3 regions of the Streptomyces sp. NPDC029151 genome follow, and region 3 is predicted to be linked to each of the others. Evidence: riboswitches for the same ligand, from Rfam matches in the RefSeq annotation. Region 3 holds a riboswitch; each other region holds the start of a gene.
The links. A riboswitch is a leader RNA that binds a small molecule or an ion and turns the genes downstream of it on or off. The one in region 3 is predicted to bind cyclic di-AMP.

Region 1 (6,021 bases), on a different contig from region 3:
GTCGGCGGCGTCGTAGCGCAGCAGGTTGTCCCGGCCGGACAGGAAGCCGTACAGGGCGGGGCCCTCGATGAGGGCGCCGACCTGCGGGAGGACCGTGCGCGCCGAGCGGGGCATGGGCAGGCCCAGCACGCGGGCGGTGCCGGCGGTCGGCTCGATCAGGCCCATCAGCATGCGGATGGTGGTGGTCTTGCCCGAGCCGTTGGGGCCGAGGAAGCCGAAGACGCTGCCCGCCGGGACGGTCAGGTCGAGACCGTCCACGGCGAGCTGTCCGCCGCGGTAGCGCTTGGTGAGACCGCGCGTGGCGATCACGCTCGCCGGCGCGTCCCCCGGGTCCGGCTGCGTGGCGGACGGTGCGTCCATCGGCTCCCCTCGAATCATCCGACGCGTCGTGCCCGACGGGTCACTTCGCCGCGTCGGCCGCCTTCACCAGGGCGTCCTTGGTCACCGCGCCGGCGTAGACCTTGCCGTCCTCGGTGATCAGGGCGTTGACCAGGCGCGTGGAGAACACCGTGCCCTTGCCGAACTTCCCGTCGACCCGCTCGCCGAGCGAACCGAGGAAGCCGCCGAGGTCGCCGCCCTGGGAGCCGGTGGGCAGGCCGCCCTTGGCGCCGGTGTCGACGGTCACCACCGACGTCCAGCCCTTGCCGAGGACCGTCGGGCCGCCCGCGCCCTTCAGGCCCCCGGCGAAGTCCTCGCCGTGCTGCGGGCCCCGGCCGTGCCCGGGGGCGTGCTCGCGCGCCTCGGTCTCGTCCTTCTTCTCGGTGACCTTCGCGCCCTTGGGCGGGGTGAAGTCGAAGGCGGAGGCGGCCGGCCTGGCGAAGGAGACCTGGGTGAAGCCCGCGTCGAGCACCGCGGCGCCGCCGCTCCTCGGGGTCAGGGTGAACTTCAGCGGCATGCCCGTCTTCGCGTCCACGGCGATGCTGATCGCGCCGACGGTGGTGCCGGACTGCTTGGGCTGGATCAGCAGCTTGTAGGCGTCGCGCCCGGCGACCTGCGCGGTGCCGTCGACGGTGACGGACGTGGTGTCGTCCACCGCCTTCAGGGCCTCGTCGGCGAAGTCCTTGGGCGTGGCCGGCGGCTCGGCCCGGTGGTCCTTGCCCGAGCCGGCCGCGGTGGAGTGGTAGACCTCGTTGCTCTTGCTGTCGTAGCCCCAGACGTCCTTGCCGTCGTGGATCAGGCTGTACTCGGCGCCGCGCTCCAGCAGGGAGAGCTTCTGCCGGTCCGGCCCGTCGGCGGCGACGCGCAGGGTGTGCGTGCCGGAGACCAGCTCGGTGAGCTTGGCCTGCGGGTCGGCCGAGGAACCGTCACCGGAGCCGCCCCGGCCCCCGCCGGAGAGCAGGCCGTCCTCCAGGCCGCCGAGGTCGGGCAGGCCAAGGTCGGTGCTGACCTTCACGGTGCCGGACAGCTGCTGCACGTCCGACTTGGCGATCTTCTCGATGAGCTGCTGTGCGCTGATCTTCGGCAGGTCGGGGTCACCGGAGTCGGCGAGCGCCGGGACCAGCCCGATCGTGACCGCCGCCACCCCCACCACGGCCACCGGAACGGCGTACCGGGCGGCCTTGCGCCGGCCGGAGCGCGACGCCTCGTCCTGCGCGGCGCCCACTGCGTCGTCGGATTCGTACGGTGCCATGTGTGCCTTACCTCCGTCGTCGGCGGCGGCTGCCCTCACGCTGGTCCGCTGGTTCACTGGTCCACCCTGAGCCGCCATTCTCACCCGAATCGGTGAGGAGTGGTGATTTCCGTGGTGTCCATCTGACCAAATCGGCCGTGAGGAGGCGTCAGCCCACGGAGGCAACTCCGGGTCCACCTGCGGTATGACACACGGCGCCGAACTCTCCACCCGACCCGTAGGGGTCGCGCGGGACACCGGCGCCCGTAGGCGTGGCCGGGCCGGTGAGGCGGCACGGTCGGGCCGGTGAGGCGGCACGGTCGGGCCGGTGGGGCGGCGTGGTCGGGCCGGTGGGCCGGCACGGTCGGCCGGCATGGCCAGCCGACTCGTTCGGCCGACTCGATCAGCCGGCGTGATCGCCGGCGTTGGCTGGCCGACTCGGGTCAGCCGGCGCGGTGCACGACCGCGTCGCACAGCTCCGTCAGGGCCGCCTTGGCGTCGCACTCGGGCAGCGGGGCGAGCGCGGCCCGCGCCTCCTCCGCGTACCGGACGGTGTCCCGGCGTGCCTGCTCCAGCGCGGGGTGCGCGCGCAGCGCGACCAGCGCCTCCGCGTGCCGGGCGTCGTCGCTGAGGTCGGAGTCGAGCAGCTCGCACAGCGCGATGTCCTCGGGCAGGCCCAGCCGGGCGGCCCGCTCGCGCAGTCGGAGCACCGGCAGGGTCGCGATGCCCTCGCGCAGGTCGGTGCCCGGGGTCTTGCCGGACTCGTGGGAGTCGGAGGCGATGTCCAGGACGTCGTCGGCGAGCTGGAAGGCCACCCCGAGCCGTTCCCCGTACTGGGTGAGCACGTCGACGACCCGCTCGCCGGCGCCGGACATCATCGCGCCGAACCGGCACGAGACCGCCACCAGGGAGCCCGTCTTGCCGCCGAGCACGTCCAGGTAGTGCTCGACCGGGTCACGGCCGTCGGAGGGGCCCGCGGTCTCCAGGATCTGACCGGTGACCAGCCGTTCGAACGCCAGCGCCTGCACCCGGACCGCCTCGGGGCCGAGGTCGGCGAGGATCTGGGAGGCACGGGCGAAGAGGAAGTCACCGGTGAGGACGGCGACGGAGTTGCCCCAGCGGGTGTTGGCGCTGTCCACGCCGCGCCGTACGGCCGCCTCGTCCATGACGTCGTCGTGGTACAGCGTGGCCAGGTGGGTCAGTTCCACGACCACGGCCGACGGTACGACGCCCGGCGCGTAGGGGTCGCCGAACTGGGCGGCGAGCATCACGAGGAGTGGCCGGAAACGCTTCCCCCCGGCACGCACGAGGTGCTGCGCGGCCTCCGTGATGAACGGGACCTCGCTCTTGGTGGCTTCGAGCAAGCCTTCCTCGACAGCCGTCAATCCGGCCTGGACATCGGCTTCCAGAGCCTGGTCCCGCACGCTCAGCCCGAACGGCCCGACGACGGTCACGAGGGGTCTCCTGTCTGCTGGTGTCTGCTGGCGATTACACGGTTTGTCGATAGGTCGCTGCCCTCACTCAAGTCAGCGTATCCGGTCCTGTTTCGATCACCGATAGCGCCCACCGGTCCACCCCGGGCGGCATCGGACCACGACCGGCATGGCCTTGATCACATAGTAAGAACGGACATTTATTGACTTAACAGCAATACGGGCACTGTTTCGCAACCTCTCCACACCGCCCTCTCCGCCACCTTAGGGGCGAATCCCCCTATTCCCCCATGCCCGATTTGAAGCGATTTGCCATTTCGTGAATTGGGTCACGCGCCCCGCATGCCCGAGCCGCACCCCACAGCCCCCGCGACCCCTTGCCGCACAAGCGAGTTGAGGCTTGGCAATCGCAAAGGATCAAGCACCCCATACGGCGTCGATCAAGGTCAAATCGCACGTTGTATGAATCCGGTACTTGTTCCCGACATGTGCTCTCGCATACGTTCCGGGCCGTCGGGCGGACGCCGAATCCTGCCGCCGCCCGCATAACCCATCGACGAACTCATTCGTACGGCAGGAGCGGGGGACCCCAGGTAACTCGCCGGGCCGGTCGGCACACGCCGTACCGGTACGGCTCGGGGTGAAGCCGTGCCTCTCCAGGGCGCGGCCGGGCACCTCCTCGCCCGAACCCGACAGCTCACCTCGCAGGCGCCGGAGAGGAACACCCCCATGCCCGCTGCCGTTCAGCACCGCCGCACCCGGAACAGCCGCCTCGTCCGCGCCCTCGCCGCCGCCGGCACCGGCGTCGCCGTCCTCGCCCTGCCGCTCATCGGCGCGACCAGCGCCTCCGCGGCTCCCAGCACCTCCACGACGGCCACCACCCCCGCCGGATACCCCGACAACCTGGACGGCTGGATCCGCGAGTCGCTCGCGATCATGGCCGAGAAGCACATCCCGGGCACCTACAACGGCATCTACCGCAACATCATCCGCGAGTCCTCGGGCAACCCGGCGGCCATCAACCTCTGGGACTCCAACGCCGCCAAGGGCATCCCGTCCAAGGGCCTGCTCCAGGTCATCGACCCCACCTTCAACGCGTACCACGTCGCCGGAACCTCGTTCAACATCTACGACCCGGTCGCGAACATCACCGCCGCCTGCAACTACGCGGCCGCGCGGTACGGGTCGATCGACAACGTCTTCGGCGCGTACTGACCGGCTCCGGCCGGCCGCCGCATCCTTCTCTGCCGATATGCCGGTCGGTCGGCGTCACGGTCGGGCATCGCGGTCGGTCATCGCGGTCGACCGGCCGTCGCCGCCGGCCCGTCGTCACCGTCGGCCGATCGTTACGGCCGGCCCGTCGTCACAGCCGGTCGTCACGGCCGGCCCGTCGTCACCGTCGGCCGGTCGTCACGGCCGGTCGTCACGGCCGGTCGTCACGGCCGGTCGGCCGGGAAGAGTCCTTCGAGGACGACGGCGATCCCGTCGTCCTCGTTCGACAAGGTGACCTCGTCTGCCACCGCCTTCAGTTCGGGGTGGGCGTTGGCCATCGCGACACCGCGCCCGGCCCAGTCGAACATCGGGATGTCGTTGGGCATGTCGCCGAAGGCGAGGGCCCGGTCGGCAGCCACCCCGAGCCGCTCGGCGGCCAGTGCCAGCCCGGTCGCCTTCGTCACCCCCCTCGGCTGCAGCTCCACGGTCCCCGGACCCGACATGGTGACCGTCGCCAGCGAACCCACCGCCGAGCGGGCCACCGCCGCCAGCTCGTCGTCGGACAGGGAGGCGTGCCGCAGCAGCACCTTGCTGATGGGCTCACGCCACAGATCGTCCCGCCGGCCGACGGCTACCGCGGGCAGCGTCGGATGGGGCATCCGGTAGCCGGGCTCGATGAGCGTGAGCCCGTCCACGCCGTCCTGGTCGACCGCCGCGTAGACCTGCCCCACCTCCGCCTCGATCTTGCCGAGCGCGGTCTCGGCCAGCTCCCGGTCCAGCCGGACCGACCACAGCAGACGGTGTGACCCGGCGTCGTAGACCTGCGCCCCCTGTCCGCACACCGCGAGCCCCGTGCAGCCGAGGTCCGCCAGTAACGGCCGCACCCGCGGCGCCGGGCGGCCCGTCACCACCAGGTGCCGGGCGCCGGCCCGCACGACCCGCGCGAGCGCGGCGAGCGACCGGTCGGAGACGGTGTCGTCGCCACGCAGCAACGTTCCGTCCAGGTCAGTGGCGATCAGCGCATATGCCGGGGAGGGTGCCATGATCAGAGAATACGGACACGGTTCCCCGCCGACTCACCTGTCTTTCCCCGCACTTACCCGCCGTACGGCCCCAAAGGGCGTTCGCGGACGCCGGGATGAGCACGTGCCTCCGGCACATGCGCCGGCCGGGACAGGCCGGTGCACCGCGACGGCCGCGCGCGGTGAACACCTCTCCGGAGTGCGTCACTGCCCAAGACATGCGAGTCGGCCGTAACGTGTGGCCCGATCACATGGAACGCCACGCCGTGCATGGCCCGGATGAGAGTGAGGCAGCACCCCATGCCCCCCTTCGACGTCCCCGAGGGCGACCCCTTCGGTCCGCACAACCTTCCCTATGGCGTGTTCTCGCCCTCCGGCAGCACGGAGCGGAGGATCGGCGTCCGGCTCGGGAACCACGTCCTCGACGCGGGCGCCACGGCCGCGGCGCTCGGCTCGCCCCACCAGGCGCTGCTCGCCCGGCCCACCCTCAACCCGCTGCTCGCCGCCGGCCGCTCCACCTGGTCGGACGTACGGCGCGCCGTCACCTCCTGGATCACGGACCCGGCACACCGCGAGACCGTCGAGCCGCTGTTCCACCCCCTGTCCGAGGTGACCCTGCACCTGCCGTTCGAGGTCGCGGACTACGTCGACTTCTACGCCTCGGAGAACCACGCCCGCAACGTCGGCCAGATCTTCCGCCCGGACGCCGAGGACTCCCTCACCCCCAACTGGAAGCACCTGCCGA
Region 2 (6,021 bases), on a different contig from region 3:
CAGCCGGTCCGTTTCCTCGCGCTGTCCGTGTCGGACGCGGCGGAGGACGTGATCGGGGTGATCCGCGGCGGCGCACGGGGCTACGTCACCAAGACCATCACCGGCACCGACCTGATCGACTCCATCTTCCGCGTCCAGGAAGGCGACGCCGTCTTCTCGCCGCGGCTGGCCGGGTTCGTCCTGGACGCCTTCGCCTCCACCGACGCCCCGCCGGTGGACGAGGACCTGGACCGCCTCACCCAGCGGGAACGCGAGGTGCTGCGGCTGATCGCCCGTGGCTACGCCTACAAGGAGATCGCCAAGCAGCTGTACATCTCGGTGAAGACGGTCGAGTCCCATGTCTCGGCGGTCCTGCGCAAACTCCAGCTGTCCAACCGGCACGAGCTGACCCGCTGGGCGACCGCGCGCCGGCTGGTCTGACCCCTACGGCCCCGCCACCGCCCCGCCCTCACCGGACCCTCACGCCACCCTGGTCGCCCCCGCGAACGGCATCTGGTCGATCGGGGCCAGGCGCACCGGTGCCGAGGGATTCGGGGCGTGGATCATCTGCCCGTTGCCCACGTAGATGCCGACGTGGCTGATCCCGGAGTAGAAGAACACCAGGTCCCCGGGCTGGAGTTCCGAGCGGGAGACCCGCCGGCCGGCGTTGATCTGGGCGTAGCTGGTGCGGGGCAGGGAGATGCCGGCGGAGCGGTAGGCGGCCTGGACCAGGCCGGAGCAGTCGAAGGCGTTCGGGCCGGTCGCGCCCCATACGTAGGGGCTGCCGAGCTTGCCGTAGGCGTAGGCGACGGCCGCCGCAGCGCGTGCCGTGGGGGCCGGTGCGGACCCGGCCCGCTCCAGCGGCTCCCTGGGGTCCGTGGCCGACCGGGAGGCGTGCGCCCCGCCCGTGCCGCCGGCACCGGTGACCTCCGTCCGCTGCCGCGGAGTCAGCCGCGCCAGCAGCCGCCGGGCCTCGTCCAGTTTGCCGGTGACGGTCTTCTTCTGCCGGTTCAGCTCCGCCTGCCGGGACCGCAGCGACCTCAGTTCGATGCGCGCGGCACCGCGCAACCGCTCGATCTCCCGCAGCTGCCGGCGCACCCGTGAGACCGCGGCGGCCTGCCGGTCACCGGCCCGCTCGGCGAACGCGGCGCCGTCCAGGTACCGGTCCGGGTCACTGGAGAGGGCGAGTTGCCAGGCCGGGTCGATGCCGCCGTCCCGGTACTGCGCCGCCGCGAACGAACCCAGCACCTCCCTGGCCGAGTCGAGCTTCGTCCGCTCGCGGGCCGTCTCGTCCTGGAGCGTGGTCAGCCGCCGCTGGGCCGCGTCCGCCTTCTCCTTCGTCCCGTTGTACTTCTCCGTGGCGGCCTCGGCCTCCCGGTACAGCGTGTCCACCTTGGCCTTCACCTGCGCCGGCGTCGGCTGCGGCTCGGCGTGCCCCGTCCCGTCGAAGGCCGTCGCGGCGGCCGCGCCCGCCAGGGCGAGCGTGGCGGCCGTCCGGGCCGTATGACCGCTGAGCGGGCGCTGCGGGGGCTTGCGGTGGGATGCCACCTGGACCGTCACGTCCTTCCGTACGTCTCCTGCGACCGAGCGGTCGGTACGCTCCGCGGCGGCCCGCACAGGGGGAGCGGGCCGCCGCGGGGCCTTTCTCGGCGGTGGTGGCCGACTGCCGCCGCCGGTCCGGCGGCGGTGGGGAGAGCCGGTCACCTGGGGGAGGACGGTAGGCCGGAGAGTGACGGCTTGGTAACGGACTGTACGGAACTGGTGCGGACGGACCGTGAAGTGACCGGATGTGTCCGCGTCCGCGGGCGGCAGTCGTCGCCTTTACAGAGCGTGGTGACCGAAGGGCGGAAAGTGGGACTGCCGTGGGTCGTGGGGTGCTATGGGGCGGATATATGCAATATTCCGGCCCGATGGAGGAGGGCCGGTGGCTCACGGTTAGGCTCCGGCCCCATGGACGCACTCATCCATCTCTTCGTCGGCCTGCACATCATCGGTATCGCCGCGCTGCTCGGCGGTTTCCTCACCCAGGTGAAGGCGATGGGCCAGGGCGCGGCCCGGTTCGTGCCCGGGATGCTGCACGGCGCACTGACCATGCTGGTCACCGGCGTGGCCCTCGTCGGACTCGACCAGGCCGACGACCACCACGTCAACAACATCAAGATCGGCGTGAAGCTGGCGCTGCTGATCGTGATCCTCGGCCTGGTCTACGTGAAGCGCGACGAGGAACGGATCGACAAGGGCCTCTTCGGGCTGGTCGGCCTGCTCACCACGGCCAACGTCTTCATCGCCGTCCTCTGGGCCTGATCCCCGGCGCGCCCCCGTCTCAGCCCGGCCGCACCACGCTGTGGACGGCCGGCTCGCCGGTGCCCGACACCGGCTCCTCGCGGACGTACGCGCCCGGCCTGGGTGCGTGGATCATCATGCCGTCGCCCGTGCAGAGCCCGACATGGCGGGCGTCGTCGTGGAAGAAGACGAGGTCACCGGGGCGGGCGTCGGCCGGCGCGACCGGTGTCCCGGCGCCGGCCTGCTCGCGGACGGTGCGCGGCAGCGTGACGCCGGCCGACTTCCAGGCGGCCTGGGTGAGGCCCGAGCAGTCGTAGGAGTCCGGACCCGCCGCACCCCACACGCACGGCTTGCCGAGCTGGGCGCGGGCGAACGCGATGGCCTTCCTGGCCTTGGTCGCGTACGTCCCCGAGGGCGCGGCGGTGGCCTGGACGATGCGCTCGGACAGCAGCACGCGCGCGTGAGCGAGTTTCCTCTGCACGGCGGCCTTGGCCGCCTTGGGGCCGGAGTCGGTGTCCTGCGCGGTGGCGGGAGCGGAGGCCGCCGTCGCGGTGTGGGGGACGTGAGCGGCTTCGGCGGCCCGGGCGACGGTCCGGGCGGGCCGAGTGGGCGGGGCGGCCGGTACGGCGTCGGGGGAGGCGGTGAGGGCGCCGGCTCCCACGGGCGCGAGGGGGGCCGTGTCCGGCACGGGCGGGGCGGCGGGCGTGGCGCGGACGGGCGGCGTGAGAGCCGTACCCCCGGTGCGCGTGGTTCCGCCGGCGAGCGCGGTCCCCGCGGGCGTGGCCCCTCCCGCCGTGGCGCGGCCGTCCTCGTCCCGGCCCGTGCCCCGCTGGGCCGGGATCATGCCGCGCAGGCTGGGAATGGCGCGGTGCTGGGCGCGCCGGGCTACCTCGTCCCGGAGCCGCTGAAGACTGTCAGCGCCCCCAGGGCGGGGAACATCGGCCCCGGCCGCCCCGACGCCCTCCGCGGTCCGGTCGCCCCGCGCACCCCGCCCGGCCCGGCGCTCGGCCCGCTCGGTCCCGCGCCCTGCCGACTCGGCCTGCTCGGTCCACCCGGTCCCGCGCTCGGTCCGTTCGGCACGTCCCTTCCCCCGCTCACCCGGTCCGGTCCCGCGCTCCGCGCGTGCGGCCCCCCGGTCCGACCGTCCGCCCCACTCCCGGCCCGCGGCGGACGCCTCGGCCGCCGACTCCGCTCTGCGGTAGAGGTCCTCGATCTTGCGCTCGACCTCCTCCGGGCTCGGCCTGCCGTCACCGGCCGCCGGCGCGGCTTCGGCGGTCTGGGGCAGGACGGCCACGGAGGCGAGGGCGGCGGTGGCGAGGGCGGGGCCCGCGAGGGCGGGGGTGCGGATGCCCGCTCCCGGGGTTCCGCCGGGGCGCGGCTTGCGGTGCGACGCCAAGGGAGGCGACTCCTTCCCGTGCTGCCGCCTACCGGGTTAGCTGTCGGGTTCGGGCGGGATGCTCGGAAGGGTTGCCCTACGGCGTCGTCCCGGTGGGAGTCGGCCGATTCACCCCAGGATCGGTGGGTCCCCGGCTCCGGGCACCGTGCGGGGCGCGCCGGACTCGGCGGAGGCCGCGCGGCCCGGCGAGGTTCGCCGGAGAGGGGTCGTGCGGCCTGACGGCAACCTAGCCAACTCGTGTGTCTTCTGTGAAGGTTGGTGCGAGGTATGTCCGATACATTTCCGTGACCTTGGGGCGGTTTCATGTGTCCGTGACCGGGCGCTTCCCGTGCGTGAGCAGGGGAAAGGCGTCGCAGGGGCGAAGACGGACGCTTCGGCGAAGGCGGCGGGTTCCGGGGACGGCGACCGGTTGTCGGTGGGGCGCCCTAGACTCGGAGAGCGATGAGCAGCCTCTTTGACGACAGCTTCCTGGCGGACCTCCAGGCCCCTCGCGGGCGCGAGGAGGAGCCCCCGCCGCCGCCCGAGGACGATCACACTCCGGAGCAGGTTCCGGACGATCTGTTCGGTGGGAAGTTCGACGTGCCACCGGACCGGGACGCGTACTACCGCGACGGAGCCCCCCGCCCCGTGCTCGACCCGGCGGCACTCCTGGAGGGGCTCAACGAGAACCAGCGCGCCGCGGTCGTGCACGCCGGCTCCCCGCTGCTCATCGTCGCCGGCGCCGGCTCCGGCAAGACCCGGGTGCTGACCCACCGCATCGCGTACCTGCTCGCGGAGCGGAACGCCCATCCGGGCCAGATCCTCGCGATCACCTTCACCAACAAGGCCGCGGGCGAGATGAAGGAGCGTGTCGAGCAGCTCGTCGGCCCGCGCGCGAACGCGATGTGGGTGATGACCTTCCACAGCGCGTGCGTGCGCATCCTGCGCCGGGAGAGCAAGAAGCTCGGCTTCACCTCGTCCTTCTCGATCTACGACGCCGCCGACAGCAAGCGCCTGATGGCCCTGGTCTGCCGCGACCTGGACCTCGACCCCAAGCGCTTCCCGCCCAAGTCGTTCAGCGCCAAGATCAGCAACCTGAAGAACGAGCTGATCGACGAGGAGGACTTCGCCGCCCAGGCCACGGACGGCTTCGAGAAGACCCTCGCCCAGGCCTACGCCATGTACCAGTCGCGGCTGCGCGAGGCGAACGCGCTGGACTTCGACGACCTGATCATGACGACGGTCAACCTGCTGCGCGCCTTCCCGGACGTCGCCGAGCACTACCGCCGCCGCTTCCGGCACGTCCTGGTGGACGAGTACCAGGACACCAACCACGCCCAGTACGCGCTCGTGCGTGAGCTCGTCGGCACCGGCGAGCGCGCCGCGGAGGACGCCGACACCCCGCCCGGCGAGTACGACGTTCTGCCCGCCGAACTCTGCGTCGTGGGTGACGCGGACCAGTCGATCTACGCCTTCCGGGGCGCGACGATCCGCAACATCCTCCAGTTCGAGGAGGACTACCCGGACGCGACGACGATCCTGCTGGAGCAGAACTACCGCTCCACGCAGACCATCCTGTCCGCCGCCAACGCGGTCATCGAGCGCAACGAGTCCCGCCGCCCGAAGAACCTGTGGACCAACGCCGGCCAGGGCGCCCGGATCACCGGGTACGTCGCCGACACCGAGCACGACGAGGCCCAGTTCGTCGCCGAGGAGATAGACCGGCTGGTCGACGCGGGCGACGCGCGCGCGGGAGACGTCGCCGTCTTCTACCGCACCAACGCCCAGTCCCGTGTCTTCGAAGAGGTCTTCATCCGCGTCGGCCTGCCCTACAAGGTCGTCGGCGGGGTCCGCTTCTACGAGCGCAAGGAGGTCCGGGACGTCCTGGCCTACCTGCGCGTCCTCGCCAACCCGGAGGACTCGGTGCCGCTGCGCCGCATCCTCAACGTGCCCAAGCGGGGCATCGGCGAGCGCGCGGAGGCGATGATCGACGCCCTCTCCCAGCGCGAGAAGATCAGCTTCCCGCAGGCCCTGAAGCGGGTGGACGAGGCGTACGGCATGGCCGCGCGCTCCACCAACGCGGTGAAGCGGTTCAACACCCTGATGGAGGACCTGCGCACCATCGTGGAGTCCGGCGCGGGTCCGGCGACCGTCCTGGAGGCGGTCCTCGAACGCACCGGCTACCTGGCCGAGCTGCAGGCCTCCACCGACCCGCAGGACGAGACCCGCATCGAGAACCTCCAGGAACTCGCCGCCGTGGCCCTGGAGTTCGAGCAGGAGCGCGGTGAGGACGAGCAGAGCACGCTCGCCGACTTCCTGGAGCAGGTCGCGCTGGTCGCCGACTCCGACCAGATCCCCGACGAGGAGGACGGCGACGGCGTCAT
Region 3 (6,021 bases):
TTCGCCGGCTTCGAGACGACCGTCAACCTCATCGGCAACGGAACCTACGCCCTGCTCACCCACCCCGACCAGCGCGCGCGGCTCCAGACCTCCCTGGCCCGCGGCGAACGGGACCTGCTGGAGACGGGAGTCGAGGAACTCCTGCGCTTCGACGGCCCGGTGGAGCTGGCCACCTGGCGGTTCGCCACCGAGCCGCTCACCATCGGCGGGCAGGACATCGCGCCGGGCGACCCGGTGCTCGTCGTCCTCGCCGCCGCCGACCGGGACCCGGAGCGGTTCGCCGAGCCGGACGTGCTGGACCTCGGCCGCCGTGACAACCAGCACCTCGGTTACGGCCACGGCATCCACTACTGCCTGGGCGCGCCGCTCGCCCGCCTGGAGGGCCAGACCGCGCTCGCCACCCTGCTCACCCGCCTGCCGGACCTGCGCCTCGCCGCCGATCCGGCCGAGCTGCGCTGGCGCGGCGGACTCATCATGCGCGGCCTGCGCACCCTGCCCGTCGAGTTCACGCCCACGGCCTGACCACAGGCCCTCCAGAGGAAAAGAACGACGTTCAACTCTGTGATCTTCACGTGATCTGCGCGGCATGAACTTGTGACAAGTGATCGTCTGCCTATACGTTCACCCATCAGCGCGGCGACCCGCTCCGTCCGCCGCGTCGGCCCTGCTGTCGCTCGAAAGGCTTCTGCATGCTCTCCGGGAACGGTCGACACCGTCGCCCCCGCCAGGCCCCTGCCCTCCTCGTCGCGGCCGGAGTGACCGGCTCCGCCATCGCCATCCCGCTCCTCGGCGCGGCGAGCGCCAGCGCGGCCGACGGCGGCACGTGGGACAAGGTGGCCGAGTGCGAGAGCGGCGGCTCCTGGAGCGCCGACCCCGGCAACGGCTACTACGGCGGCCTCCAGATCTCCCAGGAGGACTGGAACGCGTACGGCGGCGGCCAGTACGCGGCCAGCCCCGACCAGGCCAGCCGCAACCAGCAGATCGCCGTCGCCGAGAAGATCCTCGCCGACAAGGGCACCGCCCCGTGGGCCACCTGCGCCCTGCTGTCCGGCCTGACGACCGACTCGGGTTCCGTGGACGTCGACACGGGTGTCGGCGGCTCCGGCGACAAGAGCGGTTCGGGCGGGACGTCCGGATCGACCGAGAAGTCCGACACCTCCGGAACTTCCGGCACTTCGGGGTCCTCCGACGGCTCCGGTGCGTCCGGTTCGCCGGATTCGCCGTCCTCCACCGGTGCCGGCCCCGACGCCAACTCCGGCTCCGGCGCCGGATCGTCCACGGATCCGGCGACCACGCCGACCGGCAAGCCGGGCAAGCACGCCGGTGCGGACGCCGACTCCGCGGGGACCAACACCCCCAAGTCCGACAAGTCCGCCTCGCCGGGCGCCGGTGGCTCCAGCGCGCCCGGTGACGGCTCCGCCCCCGCCACCCCGGAGGCGGGCGTCGAGAACGACCCGCAGCGGGCCGCCGGTTCCTGGAGCCTGGTCGACACCGGGGCGCTCGGCGGCGGACGTCACCGCGGGGCGAGTGCGGACGAAAGCGTGACAAACGGTCAGGACGACACCGTGTCGGGCCGGCACGCGTCCCGCGGGACGGACACGTACACCGTCCGCCAGGGCGACTCCCTCGTCTCCATCGCCGACTCCCTCGACGTCGACGGCGGGTGGCGCGCGCTCTACGCGGACAACAAGAAGGCCATCGGGTCCGACCCGGATCACATCGCCGCCGGTCAGACGCTGGACGTCGCGGGTGAAACGGACGCGAACTAGGCGGAGTTGACGCCCCATTTGACGCCGTAATGTCCGGTTTGGCGAAAGTGTGGGATGAGTCTCAGAAGCCCTGATCGTCTTTGAAATTCCGCGCGGCGCGTGTCTACGGTCGAGGCCGCTCGTCACCACGAGCCCCGGCGGTCGCAACGCCGAATCCTGCCAGCGGCCCACCCGGGAACAGTCGTCGCGTCAAGCGCCGTAGGCAGGAGCGGGGGACCCAAGGTAGGCGCCGGGACCAGCAGTTGAGGCTGGGACCGGCTGGGGGTGAAGCCGCGACTTCCGCGCAAGCGGGAGCGCGGCCGGGCAACTCAACCGGCCCGAACCCGACAGCTCACCTCGCAGGCGTCGGTGAGGGGATCGATCCATGCTGTTTACCGGCAAGGGCAAGCACCGTCGTCCGTCCAAGGCCACCCGGGCCATCGCGCTCGCCGGTGTCACCGGCGCGGCCGTCGCCGCCCCGCTGATGGCGGCCGGCAACGCCTCCGCCGCCACCACCGCCGAGTGGGACAAGGTCGCCCAGTGCGAGTCCGGCGGCAACTGGTCCATCAACACCGGCAACGGGTACTACGGCGGTCTGCAGTTCTCCGCCTCCACCTGGTCCGCGTACGGCGGCACGCAGTACGCCGCCACCGCCGACCAGGCCTCCAAGTCGCAGCAGATCTCGGTCGCCGAGAAGGTGCTGGCCGCGCAGGGCAAGGGCGCCTGGCCGGTATGCGGCACGGGCCTGTCCGGTACCCCGTACAACGGCTCCGCCCCGAGCGCCCCCTCGACCTCGGGCGGCACCGGCGGCTCGGGCAGCGGCACCGGCTCCGCCGCCACCCGCTCCACCGACCAGCAGTCCACCACCCGCTCCACCACCCGGACCGCCCCGTCGACGGAGAAGACCGTCACCACCCCGACCGGCAAGAAGGTCAAGAAGGGCGACGGCGAGTACAAGGTCGTCACGGGTGACACCCTCGGTGCCATCGCCGCGAAGAACGGCGTCAAGGGCGGCTGGCAGAAGCTGTTCGAGCTGAACAAGGACATCGTCCAGGACGCCAACCTCATCTACCCGGGCCAGCAGCTGCACCTGAAGTAAGAGGAGCGGCCGGCGGACCCCCGCGGCCCTCCCCGGGCGGGTCCCCCGGGCCCGCCCGGCCCCCTGAGACCCCGTGCGGGCCACCCCCCGTCCCCACGGGCCCCCCGCCCCGGTGCGTGTTCCCCCGTACGCACCGGGGCGGGTTTTTTTCTGCCCGGGAGCACCGAGCTCCCCGAAGCCCTTTGTTTGGCGCAGAAACAAAAGGTACGGTCGGCATGTCCACGGGACGGTCGGTCGGTGGCCGACGCCCCCGGGACGGTTAGGCTCTAGTCGCAAGGCACAGCCGTAAGGCACCCAGCCCGCACTTCCAGCGTCACATCCAAGAAGGAGATGCTCGTGCCGTCCATCGACGTCGTCGTAGCCCGGGAAATCCTGGACTCCCGAGGCAACCCCACGGTCGAGGTCGAGGTCGGCCTCGACGACGGCAGCACGGGTCGTGCCGCCGTCCCGTCCGGCGCCTCGACCGGCGCCTTCGAGGCCATCGAGCTGCGCGACGGTGACCCCAACCGCTACCAGGGCAAGGGCGTCGAGAAGGCCGTCCTCGCCGTGATCGAGCAGATCGGCCCGGAGCTGGTCGGCTACGACGCCACCGAGCAGCGCCTGATCGACCAGGCCATGTTCGACCTGGACGCCACCGACAACAAGGGCTCCCTCGGCGCCAACGCCATCCTCGGCGTCTCGCTCGCCGTCGCCCACGCCGCCTCCGAGGCCAGCGACCTGCCCCTCTTCCGCTACCTGGGCGGCCCGAACGCGCACCTGCTGCCGGTGCCGATGATGAACATCCTGAACGGCGGCTCGCACGCCGACTCCAACGTGGACATCCAGGAGTTCATGATCGCCCCGATCGGCGCGGAGTCCTTCTCCGAGGCCCTGCGCTGGGGCACCGAGGTCTACCACACGCTGAAGAAGGTCCTGAAGAACAAGGGCCTGTCCACCGGCCTCGGCGACGAGGGCGGCTTCGCCCCGAACCTCGGCTCCAACCGCGAGGCGCTCGACCTCATCCTGGAGGCGATCAAGGAGGCCGGCTACGCCCCCGGCGAGCAGATCGCGCTCGCCCTCGACGTCGCCGCGTCCGAGTTCTACAAGGACGGCTCCTACCTCTTCGAGGGCAAGGAGCGCACGGCCGCCGAGATGACCGAGTACTACGCCGAGCTGGTCGAGGCGTACCCCCTGGTCTCCATCGAGGACCCGCTGTTCGAGGACGACTGGGAGGGCTGGAAGACCATCACCGACAAGCTCGGTGACAAGGTCCAGCTCGTCGGTGACGACCTGTTCGTCACCAACCCCGAGCGCCTGGCCCGCGGCATCGAGGAGGGCGCCGCCAACGCCCTGCTGGTCAAGGTCAACCAGATCGGCTCGCTGACCGAGACGCTGGACGCCGTCGAGCTGGCCCAGCGCAACGGCTTCAAGTGCATGATGTCCCACCGCTCCGGCGAGACCGAGGACGTCACCATCGCCGACCTGGCCGTCGCCACCAACTGCGGCCAGATCAAGACCGGCGCCCCGGCCCGCTCCGAGCGCGTCGCCAAGTACAACCAGCTGCTGCGCATCGAGGAGATCCTCGACGACGCCGCGGTCTACGCCGGCCGCAGCGCGTTCCCGCGCTTCCGCGGCGCGGTCTCCAAGGGCTGAGCCAACCTGGCGTAAGGCCTAGCCAGTCGTACGTACGTCCCCGCACCCGGTCCCGTACCGTGTCCGGGGACGTACGCGCGTGTGTGAACGGGAGGCGGGGAAGATGGCAGTGAAGGACCGTGACCGGTTCTCCACCGCGACCAGGCTGCGGCTGCTCGGCGAGCAGACGGCCGCCCGGGTCTACCGCTCCCAGACGAAGCGGCAGGCCCGCCGCTCCCGGCTCACCGGCCGCGCGGCCCTGCTCGCGCTGGTGCTCTGCTCCCTGATCGTCGCCCTCGCCTACCCGATGCGGCAGTACGTCTCCCAGCGCGCGGAGATCGCCGACCTCCGGCGGCAGCGGGAGCAGGCGCGCGAGCGCGTCGAGCAGCTGCGCGACCTGAAGGCGCGCTGGCAGGACGACGCCTACGCCGAGCAGCAGATCCGCCGCCGGCTGCACTACGTGAGGCCCGGCGAGACCGGGTACGTGGTCATCGACCCGGGCGCGGCCAAGCAGTCCCGCGCCGACCTCGGGGCCGCCCACCGGCCCTGGTACGCGAACGTCTGGGACGGCGTCGACAAGTCCGACGCCTCCGACCAGTGAGCCGGCGACACGGCCGGTACGACCAGAAAGCCACTCTGAAAGCAGTCATGGAAACGCCTCCGCCGCCCACTCCGCGCACCGAGCCCACCGACGCGGACGTAGAGGCCTTCAAGCAGCAGCTGGGCCGCCCGCCGCGGGGCCTGAGGGCCATCGCGCACCGCTGCCCGTGCGGTCAGCCGGACGTCGTGGAGACGGCACCCCGCCTGCCCGACGGCACGCCCTTCCCGACGCTGTACTACCTGACGTGCCCGAAGGCGTCCTCCGCCATCGGCACGCTCGAGGCGAACGGCGTGATGAAGGAGATGACCGAGCGGCTGCAGAGCGACCCCGAGCTGGCCGCCGCCTACCGGGCCGCGCACGAGGACTACGTCCGGCGCCGGGACGAGATCGAGGTCCTCCAGGGCTTCCCGAGCGCCGGCGGCATGCCGGACCGGGTCAAGTGCCTGCACGTGCTCGTCGCCCACTCGCTGGCCGCCGGCCCCGGGGTGAACCCGCTCGGCGACGAGGCCCTGGCGATGCTGCCGGAGTGGTGGCGCAAGGGCGCGTGCGTGACGTCCGACGAGACCGAGGGGGAGCAGAGGTGACCCGCGTCGCCGCCGTCGACTGCGGCACCAACTCCATCCGCCTGCTGGTCGCCGACGCCGACCCGGAGACGGGCGAACTGACGGAGCTGGACCGCCGGATGACCATCGTGCGGCTCGGCCAGGGCGTCGACCGCACCGGCCGGCTCGCCCCCGAGGCGCTGGAGCGCACCTTCGCGGCCTGCCGCGAGTACGCGGCCGTCGTCAAGGAGTACGGCGCCGAGCGGCTCCGCTTCGTCGCCACCTCCGCCTCCCGCGACGCCGAGAACCGGGACGACTTCGTCCGGGGCGTGCTGGACATCCTCGGGGTCGAGCCGGAGGTCATCACCGGCGACCAGGAGGCCGAGTTCTCCTTCACCGGCGCCACGAGGGAACTCGCCG

Region 1: another riboswitch for cyclic di-AMP. It lies ahead of ACZ4VF_RS19170 (transglycosylase SLT domain-containing protein); the one in region 3 lies ahead of ACZ4VF_RS22755 (transglycosylase family protein).
Region 2: another riboswitch for cyclic di-AMP. It lies ahead of ACZ4VF_RS18330 (C40 family peptidase); the one in region 3 lies ahead of ACZ4VF_RS22755 (transglycosylase family protein).

The regions. Positions count from the first base shown of each region.
Region 1 covers NZ_JBVHWQ010000004.1:570,240-576,260, forward strand. Annotated here, with positions in the region: gene ACZ4VF_RS19155 (ABC transporter ATP-binding protein) at 1-360, opposite strand, end outside; gene ACZ4VF_RS19160 (LolA family protein) at 401-1,630, opposite strand; gene ACZ4VF_RS19165 (polyprenyl synthetase family protein) at 2,053-3,063, opposite strand; cyclic di-AMP (ydaO/yuaA leader) riboswitch at 3,587-3,766, shown strand; gene ACZ4VF_RS19170 (transglycosylase SLT domain-containing protein) at 3,772-4,257, shown strand; gene ACZ4VF_RS19175 (HAD family hydrolase) at 4,479-5,297, opposite strand; gene fahA (fumarylacetoacetase) at 5,577-6,021, shown strand, end outside.
Region 2 covers NZ_JBVHWQ010000004.1:404,294-410,314, reverse strand. Annotated here, with positions in the region: gene ACZ4VF_RS18345 (LuxR C-terminal-related transcriptional regulator) at 1-420, shown strand, start outside; gene ACZ4VF_RS18340 (C40 family peptidase) at 460-1,527, opposite strand; gene ACZ4VF_RS18335 (hypothetical protein) at 1,930-2,283, shown strand; gene ACZ4VF_RS18330 (C40 family peptidase) at 2,303-3,658, opposite strand; cyclic di-AMP (ydaO/yuaA leader) riboswitch at 3,669-3,837, opposite strand; gene pcrA (DNA helicase PcrA) at 4,100-6,021, shown strand, end outside.
Region 3 covers NZ_JBVHWQ010000006.1:94,631-100,651, reverse strand. Annotated here, with positions in the region: gene ACZ4VF_RS22765 (cytochrome P450 family protein) at 1-522, shown strand, start outside; gene ACZ4VF_RS22760 (transglycosylase family protein) at 690-1,769, shown strand; cyclic di-AMP (ydaO/yuaA leader) riboswitch at 1,954-2,129, shown strand; gene ACZ4VF_RS22755 (transglycosylase family protein) at 2,134-2,847, shown strand; gene eno (phosphopyruvate hydratase) at 3,184-4,479, shown strand; gene ACZ4VF_RS22745 (FtsB family cell division protein) at 4,583-5,059, shown strand; gene ACZ4VF_RS22740 (DUF501 domain-containing protein) at 5,107-5,643, shown strand; gene ACZ4VF_RS22735 (Ppx/GppA phosphatase family protein) at 5,640-6,021, shown strand, end outside.